Salipiger abyssi: one gene and its partner. The protein of the gene in region 1 binds, or shares a complex with, the protein of each later gene. Links are inferred from orthologs where the notes say so. Each region holds a gene or a part of one and is shown on either strand. Other genes may lie near its edges.

Region 1 (7,155 bases):
TCCTGGTTGAGATAGAGCAGCACGCCCGCGCCCTCCTCGCCCATCCGCGCCAGCGCCGCATGCAGTTGTGGGCCGCAATCGCATTTCAGCGAGCCCAGCACATCGCCGGTGAAACAGGCCGAATGCAGCCGCGCCAGCACCGGCTTGTGACGGTCCGGGCGGCCCACCTCGACGGCGTAATGTTCCTCGGAGCCGTCCGCCGGGCGGTAGATGTGCAGGCGTGCGTTCTCGGTCGTCTCCAGCGGCACCCGGGCCGAGACCACATGATCGAGATTGGACAAGAGAAGCATCGAGGGCGCCGCCGCAACCCCGTCGACCAGCGTCAGGTTCTCGCGCATGGCGACGCCCATCGGCGCCTCCAGCGGCAGCACAAGCGCCGCCGGCAGCAGCCGCGCCGATTTCGCCAGCCCGATGGCCAGCCGGTGCAGCGCCACATCGCCGCCGCGCCGCTCCTTCAGCGGGCCCTTCATCGGCATCGACAGATCGTCCGCCGGGTCGGCGATATTGCGCACCCAGCCAAGATCGGCATCGCGCGGCAGCGCCACACGCGCCAGATCGCCGTCATAAACCCGTGCCTTCAGCGTCGCCGCCCGCCGCGCGGTCAGCACCAGATCGAGATCGCCCTCCGCCGCGCGCAGCAGCGCCAGCCGGTCCTCCGTCGCGGTCTCGGCGGCGAGCACCAGCGCGCCCTGCCCGCCCTCGCCCGACAGCACCACCGGCACGCCCATGCGCAGATCGGCGCGGGCACGGGCAAGGATCTCCATCAGGTTGGGCGCAAGGGGCATCCGGGCTCTTTCCAAACGGCAGCGCTGAAATAAATCAGCTTGTGCCTTGTAACAAAAGCCTCCGTTCAACACGAGGGCGTGAAACTGGTGCAGCAAATCTTGTCCACACGCAACGGTGTTTCCATGTGAGGGCAAGACGACACGGAGAGATAAAGATGCCTCAGATCAAGAACATCCTTCTGGTGGACGACGATGACGACCTGCGCGAGGCGCTGGCCGAGCAACTGGTGATGACCGAGGATTTCGAGGTCTTCGAGGCCGAGAACGGCGCCTCGGCCATGTCGCGGGTGAAAGAACAGAATTACGAGCTGATCATTCTCGATGTGGGCCTGCCCGACACGGACGGGCGCGAGCTCTGCCGGCTGATGCGCAAGCAGGGCGTCAAGGCGCCGATCATCATGCTGACCGGCCATGACACCGATGCCGACACGATCCTCGGGCTCGACGCCGGCGCCAACGATTACGTCACCAAGCCCTTCAAGTTCCCGGTGTTGCTCGCCCGGATCCGCGCCCAGCTGCGCCAGCACGAGCAATCCGAAGACGCGGTCTTTACCGTCGGCCCCTACACGTTCCGCCCGTCGATGAAGCTGCTGGTGACCGAGGACGATCGCAAGATCCGCCTCACCGAGAAGGAAACCAATATCCTCAAGTTCCTCTACCGCGCCACCGAGGGCGTGGTGGCGCGCGACGTGCTGCTGCATGAGGTCTGGGGCTACAATGCCGGGGTGACCACCCACACGCTCGAGACGCATATCTACCGCCTGCGCCAGAAAATCGAGCCCGATCCGTCAAATGCCCGCATTCTCGTCACGGAATCGGGGGGATATCGGCTCGTCGCCTGAAAATGTGCCGATTTGCGCACAGCCGGCACAATTCTGCCGAGTATCAAAAGGTCCTACTTCCCGCTTGACGCAGATCAAAGTAGTATCCATCTGGTATAATATTACCGACGCCAAGAGTTCCCGTTGCATGTGCGGGTTATCGCATGCACCTCCCTGTTGGACCTGGCCGGGCTTTTTGCCCGGCCTTTTTTTGTGGCCTATTCAGGCCTGCACCGGCACGCTTCCCCAGCGCGAAGTCGTGCAAAAACAAGGGCCCCGGTCATCCCCAACCGAGGCCCGCCGGACTGCTCGGCTCCGTGAGTGATGCCGCAGCGTCGTATTGCGCCGCAAGTTCATCAGGAAAAGATTAAGAAACGGGTAATTCCGACGCCGTGACCGCACATGCAATATTGACCCAAGGCAAGTTGCAAACGCTCGGAGGGATACTCTAGAAGCTGCCCAATGCAGTCAGATTTCTCCGAAGACCTCCTCGCGGACGTTCCGCGCCGACTCCAGCACCCGTATTTCAATGTTCCGGTCCTCGATTGGTGGAAATACGACTACGACCATGTTTTCGTGGTCCTGAATCCGTTTTTCCTTGTACCCGGCTACGCGCCCGATACCGCCGCCTATGGGCCGATGCACACGACACTCAATCCCGTAGAGCTGATGACGCAGATCGAAGAAGGAGGGCTTCTGGCCCGGGTCAATCCCGCCCCGGACGGGTTCGAGGACATTATCAAGCAGACCGGACGGCCCGTGCGCTGGCAGGCGGTCGCGAAAGCGGTCGGCATGGAGGGCGAGTTCGATCGCTTTGCCCGCACCGTCTGGCTTCAGATCATTGCCGGAGAGATCCCCGAGGCCGATATGGATCTCGCCGCCCGAATTGAGGCCTATTGCGACAACGCCGGGCTTTACCGCCCCGAGGAAGACGTGCTGCCCGCCATGCTCGAACCGGCGCTTGGGCACTATCTCGCTGCGCTGGGTGAGACGCAGGCGACGCTCTGGAACGAGTGGCGCGACATGTCACGAAGCTGTCCTGTCAGCAGCCTGTCGCAGGACAATCCCGCCACTTCGCTGCCCGGCGAAAAGCTCTGCGCTGTCACCGCCCCCGGGGTCATGCTGAGCTGGGCGTATGACGATGTCGCAGGGCTTCTCGCGATGACCGACGCGCGGCGTAGCGCAGCCGATCCCGCCGACTATTTCGAAGGCTTCTGGGCCACACCCGAGACCACTTCGGTCGTCTTCGAACCGGAGAGCGCAGCGCCGCCGCTCTTCCGGAACTGAAAACGCCCCGGCACTGAGCCGGGGCGTTTCGCGTTTCTCGGAAGAGCGCCTTACTCAGCGGCGTCTTCTTCCTTTTTCTTTTTCGCTTCCGGCGGCAGCTCTTCGCCGGTTTCCTGGTCGACCATCTTCATCGCCAGACGCACCTTGCCACGGTCGTCAAAGCCGAGCAGCTTCACATAGACCTCCTGGCCTTCCTTCAGCACGTCCGAGGGATGGTTCAGGCGGCGGTTCTCGATCTGGGACACGTGCACCAGACCGTCGCGCTTGCCGAAGAAGTTCACGAAGGCGCCGAAATCGACGATCTTCACGACCTTGCCCTTGTAGACCTTGCCCTCTTCCGGCTCGGCCACGATCGAGTGGATCATGTCATAGGCCTTCTGGATGGCTTCGCCGTTGGGCGAGGCGATCTTGATCAGGCCCTCGTCGTTGATGTCGACCTTGGCGCCCGACACTTCGACGATCTCGCGGATAACCTTGCCGCCCGAGCCGATCACTTCGCGGATCTTGTCGGTGGGGATCTGCATCATCTCGATGCGCGGCGCGTGCACGGAGAATTCCGCCGCTTCGGTCAGCGCCTTGGACATCTCGCCGAGGATGTGCATCCGGCCTTCCTTGGCCTGTGCCAGCGCCTGCTTCATGATCTCGGGCGTGATGCCCGCAACCTTGATGTCCATCTGAAGCGAGGTGATGCCGTTCTCGGTGCCCGCGACCTTGAAGTCCATGTCGCCGAGGTGATCCTCGTCGCCGAGGATGTCGGTCAGCACGGCCCAGTCGCCATCGTCTTCGAGCACGAGGCCCATGGCCACACCGGCCACCGGCGCCTTGAGCGGCACGCCGGCATCCATCATCGACAGCGAGCCGCCGCAGACGGAGGCCATCGAGGAGGAGCCGTTCGACTCGGTGATCTCCGACACCACACGGATCGTGTAGGGGAAATCGGTCGCCGCCGGCAGCACCGCCTGAAGCGCGCGCCATGCCAGCTTGCCGTGGCCGATCTCGCGGCGGCCCGGGGAGCCGACGCGGCCCACTTCACCAACCGAATACGGCGGGAAGTTGTAATGCAGCAGGAAGTTCGAGCGGAAATTGCCGTGCAGCGCGTCGATGATCTGCTCGTCGTCGCCGGTGCCCAGCGTGGTCACGACCATCGCCTGGGTCTCGCCACGGGTGAAGAGCGACGAACCGTGGGTCCGCGGCAGCACGCCGGTTTCCGACACGATCGGGCGCACCTGATCCAGCGCGCGGCCGTCGATGCGGCGCTTGTTCTTCACCACATCGGCGCGCAGCACCGTCGATTCCAGCTTTTTCAGCGCCGAGCCGAGATTGGCGTCTTCCAGCTGCTCTTCGCTGAGCTGGGACTTGATCTCTTCCTTGGCGGCGGAAACGGCGGCGACGCGCTCCTGCTTGTCGGTGATCGCATAGGCGGCGCGCATCTTGTCTTCGCCGAGGCCTTTGACCACTTCGTACAGCGCCGAGTAATCCGGCGGCTGGAAGTCGAAGGGCTCTTTCGCGGCCGATTCGGCCAGCGAGATGATCAGGTCGATGACCGGCTGGATCTGCTCATGCGCAAAGGTCACGGCGCCGAGCATCTCGTCTTCGGTCAGCTCGTAGGCTTCCGATTCCACCATCATCACGGCGTCTTTGGTGCCGGCGACCACGAGGTCGAGACGCTGCTCGGGGTTGTTGCGCAGCCCTTGCATGTCGTCGACGGTCGGGTTCAGCACATACTCGCCATCCTCGAAACCGACGCGGGCACCGGCGATCGGGCCCATGAAGGGCACGCCCGAGATGGTCAGCGCGGCGGAGGCGGCGATCATCGCGACGATGTCGGGATCGTTGACCAGATCGTGGCTCAGCACGGTGCACATCACCAGCACTTCATGCTTGAAGCCGGGAACGAAGAGCGGGCGGATCGGACGGTCGATCAGGCGCGCGGTCAGCGTTTCCTTCTCGGTCGGACGCGCCTCGCGCTTGAAGAAGCCGCCGGGCACCTTGCCCGCGGCATAGTATTTTTCCTGATAATGCACGGTCAGCGGAAAGAAATCCTGACCGGGCTTCGGCTCTTTTGCAAAAGTCACGTTGGCCATGACAGAGGTTTCGCCCAGAGTGGCGATCACCGATCCGTCGGCCTGACGGGCAACCTTGCCCGTTTCCAGAGTGAGGGTTTCCTCCCCCCACTGCATGCTTTTCTTCGAAATATTGAACATTTTCGTATCCTGTGAGGGAGCACTCCCGGGCCCTCCCGGGTCTCCCGTTTTCATGGCGGCCCCATTGCCGCCGCCCCCTATCCTCCTGCACGCGCCCGGGGGCCAAGGGCGTCACGTCTCAGATGGCGCGGCCATACAGTGTTTCCCCCAAAATGAAAAGAAAAACCCTCGTGACAGGGCGGAACGGGGCGTCAATCGGCGGTATCGCGCGCCAGCAGCGCCCGCTCCGCGCGGTCGAGCCGCGCCAGCGCCTCCTCGACCGTGCCGCCCCGGGCGCGCACCTTGCGCCAGATGGCGAGGCTGGAGGCCGGCGACCAGGGGCGCGCGGCCTCGGCCAGCCAGCGCCGCAACGGCGCCGGCAGCGCATCGAAGCGCCGCATCGGATCGCCCGGACGGTGGCGGCGCCGGAGCCGGGTGGCGCCGCAATTGGTGCCCTGCCGCCGGCTCACCGGAGCGGCTCCGGTCGGATGCGGGGCGACGGCGTGGATTGTGGGAGGCTGGGCAAGGGCATCTCCTGTCTTGGTATGTTATATCGTACCAAATATGCCATTTCCGCTGCCGCTGCCAAGAGGTTTCACCCCGGCACCACCGACGAATGGCTGTGCCGACGTAAGGCGCCCTGCCTGCTACACTGCTGCTGTCGCCCGTCCTTCCGGAGACCCGCCATGTTTACCCGTCTGCTTTGCCTCTTCTGCCTCATGGCGCTGCCGCTGCGCGCCGATCCGCTGCCGGTGGCGGTGTTCGATCTCAGCTTCATCAATTTCAGCCAGGAGGTCGAATTCGGCGAAAAGAACGAGGCCGAGCATGCGCGCATCGCGATGCTCACCACGCATCTGCGCCAGCGCCTGGCGGAGAGCGGGCGCTATGCGCTGCTCGACACCGCGCCGCTTGCGGCGGATCTCGACAAACATGGCGAGGTTTTCACCTGCAACCATTGCGAGGCGGCGATGGCGCGCAAGATCGGCGCCGCCCGGTCGTTTTCCGGCGCAGTGCAGAAACTCTCGGTTCTGGTGCAGACGGTGATCCTGCGCGAGCGCAATGCCGAGACCGGCGAGGTGGTTGCGCTCTATCAGACCGATATTCGCGGCAATACCGATATCGCCTGGCGCCGTGGCATGGATTTCCTGATCGACGAGCGGCTGCTCACCGGCCCGCCCTAAGACCCGCGGCAACGCAAAACGCCCGCTCCTCTCGGAACGGGCGTTCGGAATCGTAGGGTGGGCAATCTGCCCACCGGTGCCTTTAGCGGCGGATGCCCAGACGCTTGATGAGGTCGAGGTAACGGCCCTCGTCCTTGCCCTTCAGGTAGTCCAGCAGCTTGCGGCGCTGAGCCACCAGCTTCAGAAGGCCACGACGCGAGTGGTTGTCCTTCTTGTGGGTCTTGAAGTGCTCGGTCAGGGTGGAAATACGGCTGGTCAGAATGGCCACCTGCACCTCGGGCGAACCGGTGTCGCCTTCCTTGGTGGCGTATTCCTTCATCAGCTTGTTTTTTTCTTCGACGGTGATCGACATCGGGGTCTCCTTCAAAGGTTGGTGTGGATGGCGCAAGCCGGGATGTCGTCCAGCAGGGCCCATGGAGAAACCCGCCCCCTCGCGGGGCGGATGCGGGCGTATAGGGCGATTCCACGCAGATGAAAAGAAAATTCCGGGGCGGCGGGGCCCTGCCCCTTCGCCGCAGATGGCGGTGCGCCGCGGGATCAGGCGCCCAGCGCGGCAGCCGAGCTTTCGCCCAGCAATACGATGCTGTCGAGCGCCGGCGCATCGGCATCGGGCATGATCGCCAGCGGCGCGCCGTCGAGCAGGAGCTCGATCATGCCCGGTGTCTCGGCACTGGGGCGCAACGCCAGCTCCGGCGGCGCGGCGCCGCCGCTGTCGTCGTAAAAGACCAGCATCCGATCCTCGGCCCGGTCGAAATCCGTCAGGATCGGCGCCTCGCCCTGAGTGATCCAGCGCCCGAGGACAAAGCTGTCGGCCCCTTCGCCGCCGGTGGCGACATCGCCGGCGCCGATCTCGAGCGTGTCGTCGCCATCGCCGCCATTGAGAAAATCCACATCGTCG
Region 2 (7,696 bases), 960 kb from region 1 along the record:
CCTTGCGCAGCCGCATGAGCCGCCGCAGCGCGCCGGTGGCGATATATTCCCAGGCGGTGCGGATCAGTTGCAGATAGGTCGCGGGGATCGAGGTCGACATGCTGTCGCGCACGATATCCGACCAGACCAGCACCTCCACATCCGCCTCGACAGCCGCGCCCTCCATTTCCGCCGCGACATGCCAGCCATAGGGGCCCCTGGTGGTCTTGGGTTTCAGCCCGATCTCGTAGCCGGATATCTCCGCCTGTGCCGCGCCCTCCTTGCGGTAGAGCTCGCGATAACGTCGGGGATGAATCGGGTCGTAGCCGGGGATGTAGAACACCCGCCGCCGCGCCACCTCCTGCTCCGTCACGGGATCGTTGCCCATCTCTCTGCCTTCTTTGCCTCGATCCTGTCGTTATCAGGCCCTGAGGGCAAGAGTGTGGCGCGTATCGGACAGCGGACTGTCTTTCATCTTTCTCCAAATACTCCCGCCGGAGGCACGCCCGAGGGCGCGGTTTTTTGAGTATTTCGGGAAAGGTGAAGCCCGGATCAGCCCAGTTCCCCCAGCGCCGGAAAGGTTTCCAGCAGCCAGAAGGAGAAGGCGGAGAAGGCACCGGTGAGCAGCATCAGCCCGACCACGATCAGCAGCCCGCCCATGACCTTTTCAATCAGCGCCATGTGGCGCTTGAGCCGGTTCATGATCCCCCTGGCGCGGCTGAGGAACACCGCCGCCAGCAGGAAGGGCAGCCCCAGCCCTGCCGCATAGACCGCCAGCAGCACCGTGCCGCGCGCCACCGAGGCCTCGGAGGCGGCCATCGACAGGATCGCGCCGAGCTGAGGACCGATGCAGGGGGTCCAGCCGAAGGCGAAGGCGAGCCCGAGAATATAGGCGCCGAAGGCGGAGCCGCCGGTCTCGCCGGTCTCGATCCGCGCCTCGCGGTCGAGGAAGGGGATGCGGAAGACATGCAGGAAATGCAGCCCGAAGACAATCACCACCACGCCGGAGATCCGCGCCAGAAGCAGCTGGTTCTGCAGGAAGAACATGCCCAGCCAGGAGGCGGTGAAGCCGAGCAGCACAAAGACCGTCGAGAGCCCCAGCACAAAGAACAGCGCGGCGAGGAAGGCGCGCAGCCGGGCGCGGCCACCGGCCTCCATCTCGGCGATGCTGACGCCGGACATGAAGGCCAGATAGGGCGGCACGATGGGCAGCACGCAGGGGCTCAGGAACGAGACGATCCCGGCGGCGAGCGCCACGAACATGGCCGGCCAGAGGCTGGCGTCGATGAGGTCGATTCCGAACATATGCCGCTCATAGAAGATAACGGCGGCGCCGTCACGCGGCGCAGGGTCACATCCCCGTGGACAGGCGGTGCCGGCGCGCGTAATCGGGGCGCATGGAAGAGCTCGATGCCACGGGGCTGCTCTGCCCCCTGCCCGTTCTGAAGACCCGCAAGCACATGCTGGCGCTGGCGCCCGGCGCGGTGCTGCGCGTGCGCACGGACGATCCGGTGGCGGTGGTGGACATGCCGCATTTCTGCGCCGAGGCCGGGCATGCGCTGGAGGCGCAGCAGGAGGAGGGCAGCGTCACGATCTGGGTGATCCGCCGGGGCGATATGTAGACGCGGGGGACGGTGGGCAGATTGCCCACCCTACGTCGCGTTTCGATGCAAAAAGCCCCGGAGCGGATCCGGGGCTTTTTCGTTCGTCGAGGGCTGGCTCAGCGGCCGATGGACCACCAGCCGCGCCGCTTGGGCTTGTCCTCGCCATCGTCCTCGGCCTCCACCGTCTCGGCCACGGGTTCCGGCTCGGCGGGCGCTTCGGCCTGCTCTTCTGCCGGCGCCTCGGTAGTCGATTCCTCGGACGGGGCCGGCGCCTCGGCAGCGGGCGTATCCTCGGCGGGGCTGTCTTCCGCGACGGGCGCTTCGGGAGCAGCAGGCTCCTGCGCCGGGGCCTCTTCCGCGACCGGTTCCGCTGCGGGGCTGTCCCCGGTCACCGGCTCGGCAACAGGCGCTTCCGCGACCGGTTCCAGGGCCGGCTCTGCGGCGACGGGCTCGGTGGCGGGCATCTCTTCGGAGGCCGGTGCCTCGGTGGGTTCGGCAGCGGGCTCGGCGGGCGTCGGCTCCGCGGCGGGGGCTGCCTCGGCACTGTCCTCGGCAGGGGCCGCTTTCGGGGTTTTCGAGCGCGAGCGCGAACGGGTCCGTTTCGGCTTGGCCGGGGGCTCGGCCTCCTCGGACGCGGGGGCCGCCTCTTCCGCCGCGGGTGCGGCGTCATCGGCGGTTTCGGCCGGCGCGGGCTCTGCCTTGGTCTCGGCGGGCTTGTCGGAGGCGTCGTTCGAATCGCCCTCGTCGCCGGAGCCGTTGCCATTGTCCTCACCGTTCTCCTTGTTCTTGGAGCGCGAGCGGCGGCGACGACGACGGCGTTTCTTGGGCTTGCTGTCCTCGTCCGAACCGTTTTCGGCCTCGGGGGGCGTGACCTCGCCCGTGGCCTCGTCCTCTTCCTCCTCGGCGGGGATGTCCTCGTCGATCTGATCCATCAGCGAGGTATCGACCGAGACCACCGGCGCCAGCACCTCGGCGACGTTGCGGGTGGCGGTCTTGAATTTCTCCATGGAGAAATCGGGCGAGACCAGATGCATGTCGCCCTCGATCCGCACCGCCATGCCGTAGCGGGCCTCGATCTGCGCCACATGTTCGCGCTTCTGGTTCATCAGGTAGTTGGCGATGCCCACCGGGCATTTCACCAGCACCTCGCGCGAGCGGCGGCGGGTGCCCTCCTCCTCGATCTGGCGCAGGATGTTGAGCGCCATATTGTCGTCGGAGCGGATCAGGCCGGTACCGTGGCAGGCCGGGCACGGCTGGGTCGTCGCCTCGATCATGCCGGGGCGCAGGCGCTGGCGCGACATTTCGAGCAGGCCGAAGCCCGAGATCCGGCCCACCTGAATGCGGGCGCGGTCGGTCTTGAGCTTGTCCTTCAGCTTCTTCTCGACGGCGGCGTTGTTCTTGCGCTCTTCCATGTCGATGAAGTCGATCACGATCAGACCGGCCAGGTCGCGCAGGCGGAGCTGGCGGGCCACCTCCTCGGCGGCTTCCAGGTTGGTCTTGAGCGCGGTTTCCTCGATCGAGCCCTCTTTGGTGGCGCGGCCCGAGTTCACGTCGATGGCGACCAGCGCCTCGGTGACGCCGATCACGATATAGCCGCCCGACTTGAGCTGCACCGTCGGGTTGAACATGGAGCTGAGATAGCTCTCGACCTGATAGCGCGCGAAGAGCGGCATCGGATCGACATAGTGTTTCACGTTCTTGGCGTGGGACGGCATGATCATCTTCATGAAGTCCTTGGCGATGCGGTAGCCCTTTTCGCCTTCCACATGGACTTCGTCGATCTCGCGATTGTAGAGGTCGCGGATCGAGCGTTTGATCAGGTCGCCCTCTTCATAGATCTTGGCGGGCGCGATGCTTTTGAGCGTGAGCTCGCGGATCTGTTCCCAGAGCCGCTGGAGATATTCGTAGTCGCGCTTGATCTCGGTCTTGGTGCGCTTGGCGCCGGCGGTGCGGATGATCAGGCCCGCGCCCTTGGGCACGTCGATCTCCTGCGCGATCTGCTTGAGCTTGGAACGGTCGGTGGCGTTGGTGATCTTGCGCGAGATGCCGCCGCCCCGGGCGGTGTTGGGCATCAGCACGCAGTAGCGGCCCGCCAGCGACAGGTAGGTGGTGAGCGCCGCGCCCTTGTTGCCGCGCTCTTCCTTGACGACCTGCACCAGCATGATCTGGCGCACCTTGATGACTTCCTGGATCTTGTATTTCCGCGGGCGCGGCTTGCGCTTGGGACGGATGTCTTCCTCGGTGTCGTCATCGGCGACGGATTCGATGCTGTCGTCGCGCGGGGCGTCGTCGTCAGTATCGTCGTCGCTGTCGTCGTCGTCGCTCTCGTCGGCCGCAGGCGCGGCTGCGGGCGCCTCGTCTTCGACGGGCGCAGCCTCTGCCGCATCGGGTTTCGACGCCTCTTCGGCCGCGGCGGGCGCCTCATCGGCGCTGCCCGCCTCTTCGGCGGTTTCGGCAGGTTCCGCGACCGGGGCCTCGGCGACCAGCTCCATGGGGGAGAGCCCCTCGGCGGTGTCGTCGCCCGCGCTGCCCTCGCCCTGCGACTCCGCGTCGAGGTCGATGGTTTCCATCCCCTTGATTTCGGAGACATCCGCCGATGTGGTCTTGTCGTCGCTCTTGGTTTTTTCCGCCTTGGAGCGCGAGCGCGACCGGCGCGACCGCGACCGGGAATTGCGGGCGCGCGACTTTTCGCGGTCGGATTCGTCCTCGTCATCCGCCTCGGCGGCGAGCGCGGCCTCTTCCTCCATCAGCGCCTGACGGTCGGCGACGGGGATCTGGTAATAATCGGGATGGATCTCGGAGAAGGCGAGGAAACCGTGGCGGTTGCCGCCGTAATCCACAAAGGCCGCCTGGAGCGAGGGCTCTACCCGCGTGACCTTGGCGAGATAGATATTGCCGGCTAGCTGCCGCTTGTTCTCCGATTCGAAGTCGAATTCCTCGACCTTGTTTCCGTCGACCACCACAACGCGGGTTTCTTCCGCGTGGGTGGCGTCGATGAGCATTTTCTTTGCCATGTTGTCCGTCTGCACGGCGCAAGCGCCCCTGCTCCTCCAGGAGGGGGACGAAGAGGTGTTGCGGCGTGGCTTGTCTGGGCGAGTTGCGGCGCGCAGGCACGGGAAGACGGTCTGCCTTCGCCCTGGTGCCTCGTCTGCGTCGCACGCTTCATCGCGGTTCTTCTCCGACGCATGCGCGGGACTGCCCGTGCTGCGCCTGTTTACGGCCCGTCGCGTCTGTGCGGTGCGGGCGGTCTTCGGGTGGCCTTGCGGCCCGATCGGTCTGCGCCGGGTCCCCGGGAAAAAAGGACATCGCCGGTGCAGCGAAACTCTGTCGGCCCCGGATCTTGGGAGGCCTGACCGCCAGCATAAGGGAACGGGTGTGGAAAAGACAATATGGAATGTGAAGCCAGCATGAATATGCCCTTGCCGGCGGCGACGGCGTGCCGCCGATGCAACCCTGCGCCCGCATGCGCGTTGGCTTGGGAAGGCGCCGCAACGGCGTCAGGTGACACAAACCGCGAAGGAGTACGACATGATCCGCAAGACGGGATCCGCGAACTGGAAGGGCGGCCTCAAGGACGGCACGGGCACGATCTCTACGGAGTCGGGCGCTTTGAGCGCCGTTAATTACGGGTTCAACAAGCGCTTCGAGGGCGAACCGGGGAGCAATCCCGAGGAGCTGATCGGCGCCGCCCATGCGAGCTGCTTTTCGATGGCGCTGAGCAAGATCCTCGGTGAAGCCGGTTTCACCGCCAAGGACATTTCGACCGCCGCGACCGTGTCGCTGGAGAAGGATGGTGACGGGTTCTCGGTGACCAAGAGCCACCTCGATGTGACCGCCAAGGTGCCGGGCGCCTCGGAAGAGGACTTCGCCAAGGCGGCGCAGACCGCCAAGGAAAACTGCCCGATCTCGAAGCTGCTCGATGCCGAGATCACCATGGACGCGCTGCTTGGCTGAGGGCCGGCAGGAGGGGGCGCTGCCCCCTTCGCGCGCCGGGGCGCGCTTCACCTCCGGGATATTTTCAGCCAATGGAAACCGGCAAAGCGCCGCGTCTCAGACGCGCATGGTCTTCAGCGTCTCGAACACGGCGCGCACCGGGGCCGATGCTGTCATGTCTGTGTGACAGATCAGCCAGACCTCGCGCGTCAGCGGCGGTGCGCCCGCTGCGGCGCTCGTCAGTGCCGGATCGGAGGCGGCGAGGAAATCGGGCAGCATGGCGACGCCCGCGCCGGCGCGCGCCAGGGCGAGTTGCATCTCGATCTGATCCGCGGCCAGCCCCCCGCCCGTGGCCCGATCGCCAAGCGCGCTTTGCTGCGGCGCCTGCGCGAGCGCGCCGCCCAGCCGGATATAGTCCCAGTCGGTCTCTGCCCTGTCGCCCAGATAATCGGGACGCGCATAGAGGCGGAAGGCGATCTCGCCCAGTTTTACCGCCGTCAGCGCGCCGCGCTCGGGCCGGTGCAGGCGGATCGCGATATCGGCCTCCCGGCGCTCCAGCGAGACGGTGTGGATGTCGCCGGAGATAAAGACATTCAGTTCGGGATGCTGCATGCGCAGGCCGGTGAGCGGTGCGGCCATCAGCGCCGCGGCAAAGGCCGGCGGCGCGCTGATCGTGACATCGCCGCTCACCGTCATCGTCGCGCTGCGGGCGTAGCGCAGCACGCTCTCCGCCTCGCCCTGCATCTGCGCCGAGAGCGCGGCGATGCGTTTGCCCGCCGGCGTCAGCACAAGTCTGCGCCCGCGCCGGTCCACCAGTTTCAGGTTCAGCTCTGCTTCGAGCGCCGCAATCCGGCGCGCGATGGTGGCATGTTCCACCTTCAGATGCCGCGCCGCGCCGGAAAGCGAACCGGCCTCGGCGAAACAGGCGAAATGGCGGAGATCGTCCCAGTTCATGGCTTTGCCGGATGATGTGAATTTATTCCCATATATCTTAAATATTTCGATAATTTACGCACATTTTGCAAGCCCTATGATCGGCCGGGAAAGTGAGGACGATCAATGGAACAGGCATTCAGACTGGTGACCCCGGGCCGCGAGGGGCGTTTGCAGCGCATCGATTGGGAGCCCGGTGCGCCCGGCCCCGGCACGCTGCGCCTCCGGCAGGAGCGGATCGGTGTCAATTTCATCGACAGCTATTTCCGTACCGGGCTCTATCCGCTGCCCGATCCGGCGATTCCCGGCGTTGAAGGCTGCGGCGTTGTCGAGGCGGTCGGTGACGGCGTGTCGGGTTTTGCCATCGGCCAGCGCGTCGCCTATTGCGCCCAGCCCGGAGGGTTTGCGACGCAGCGGCTGCTGCCGGCATGGCGGGCGCTGCCGCTGCCCGATGCCATCGGCGCGAAGATCGCCGCCGCTTCGATGCTGCGCGGCATGACGGCGCATATGCTGCTGAGCCGGATCCATCGGGTGGGGCCGCAAGGCACCGTGCTGATCCAGGCGGCGGCGGGCGGGCTCGGCGGGTTGCTGACGCAATGGGCAAAGGCGCTCGGCGCGACGGTGATCGGCACCGTGAGCACGCCCGAGAAGGCAGAGATCGCGACGCGGCTGGGGGCGGATCACGTCATCACCGGGCGCGATACGGCGCTGGAGCCGGAGATCGGGGCGCTGACGGAGGGCGCGGGGGTGGATTTCGCCATCGATGGGGTCGGCGGCGACCGTCTGCGCCAGAGTATCGCCTGCACCCGCGCGGACGGCACGGTGGCAAGCATCGGCCAGGCGGCGGGCGAGAGCCCGGCCCTCGCCGTGGCCGAGATCGCGCCGAGGCGCATGATCCGCTTTGCCCGACCGAGCATCATGGCCTTCGCCGCCGATCCGGAGGCCTATCGCGCGGCGGGTGCGGCGGTGTTCGAGATGATCGGGCGCGGCATCGCGGTGGCGCCGGCGCGGATCTACCCGTTCGCCGAAGCCGCAGAGGCGCTGGCGGCGCTGGAAAGCGGCCAGGGCACCGGGGCGAGCATCCTGACCACCTGAGCGGCAGCGTGAGCCGGGCGCGGCCCCGCCGCCCGGCTCATCCGAAGGATTTCAGCCGCTTGATCAGGCTCGACGTGTCCCAGCGGCCGCCGCCCATCGCCTGCACATCCTTGTAGAACTGATCGACCAGCGCGGTGACCGGCAGCGCCGCA

Evidence for each region.
Region 2: the proteins of pnp (region 1) and Ga0080574_RS20415 are in contact, whole or in part, in a cryo-EM structure (PDB 9QH0), measured with the Escherichia coli proteins. The link is inferred for Salipiger abyssi from one-to-one orthologs.

What each region holds. Positions count from the first base shown.
Region 1 is NZ_CP015093.1:2,490,571-2,497,725, reverse strand. What follows is about bases 2,521-5,469. They hold pnp (polyribonucleotide nucleotidyltransferase), read right to left. Parts: upstream 5,098-5,469; coding sequence 2,944-5,097; downstream 2,521-2,943. Other genes in these bases: Ga0080574_RS25960 (DUF6525 family protein), read right to left, coding at 5,289-5,469; Ga0080574_RS15645 (DUF2711 family protein), read left to right, coding at 2,521-2,893. Outside these bases: ribA (GTP cyclohydrolase II), read right to left, coding at 1-785; Ga0080574_RS15650 (response regulator transcription factor), read left to right, coding at 941-1,627; more of Ga0080574_RS15645, read left to right, coding at 2,069-2,520; more of Ga0080574_RS25960, read right to left, coding at 5,470-5,546; Ga0080574_RS15630 (DUF3280 domain-containing protein), read left to right, coding at 5,763-6,257; rpsO (30S ribosomal protein S15), read right to left, coding at 6,340-6,609; Ga0080574_RS15620 (calcium-binding protein), read right to left, coding at 6,795-7,155. UniProt on the Escherichia coli protein: Involved in mRNA degradation. Catalyzes the phosphorolysis of single-stranded polyribonucleotides processively in the 3'- to 5'-direction. Also involved, along with RNase II, in tRNA processing.
Region 2 is NZ_CP015093.1:3,452,800-3,460,495, reverse strand. Bases 1,500-4,989 are described here. They hold Ga0080574_RS20415 (Rne/Rng family ribonuclease), read right to left. Parts: upstream 4,598-4,989; coding sequence 1,700-4,597; downstream 1,500-1,699. Other genes in these bases: Ga0080574_RS20420 (sulfurtransferase TusA family protein), read left to right, coding at 1,500-1,601. In the rest of the region: Ga0080574_RS20430 (hypothetical protein), read right to left, coding at 1-367; Ga0080574_RS20425 (cytochrome c biogenesis CcdA family protein), read right to left, coding at 532-1,284; more of Ga0080574_RS20420, read left to right, coding at 1,377-1,499; Ga0080574_RS20410 (OsmC family protein), read left to right, coding at 5,112-5,537; Ga0080574_RS20405 (LysR family transcriptional regulator), read right to left, coding at 5,634-6,470; Ga0080574_RS20400 (quinone oxidoreductase family protein), read left to right, coding at 6,576-7,544; Ga0080574_RS20395 (NAD(P)-dependent oxidoreductase), read right to left, coding at 7,582-7,696. UniProt on the Escherichia coli protein: Endoribonuclease that plays a central role in RNA processing and decay. Required for the maturation of 5S and 16S rRNAs and the majority of tRNAs. Also involved in the degradation of most mRNAs.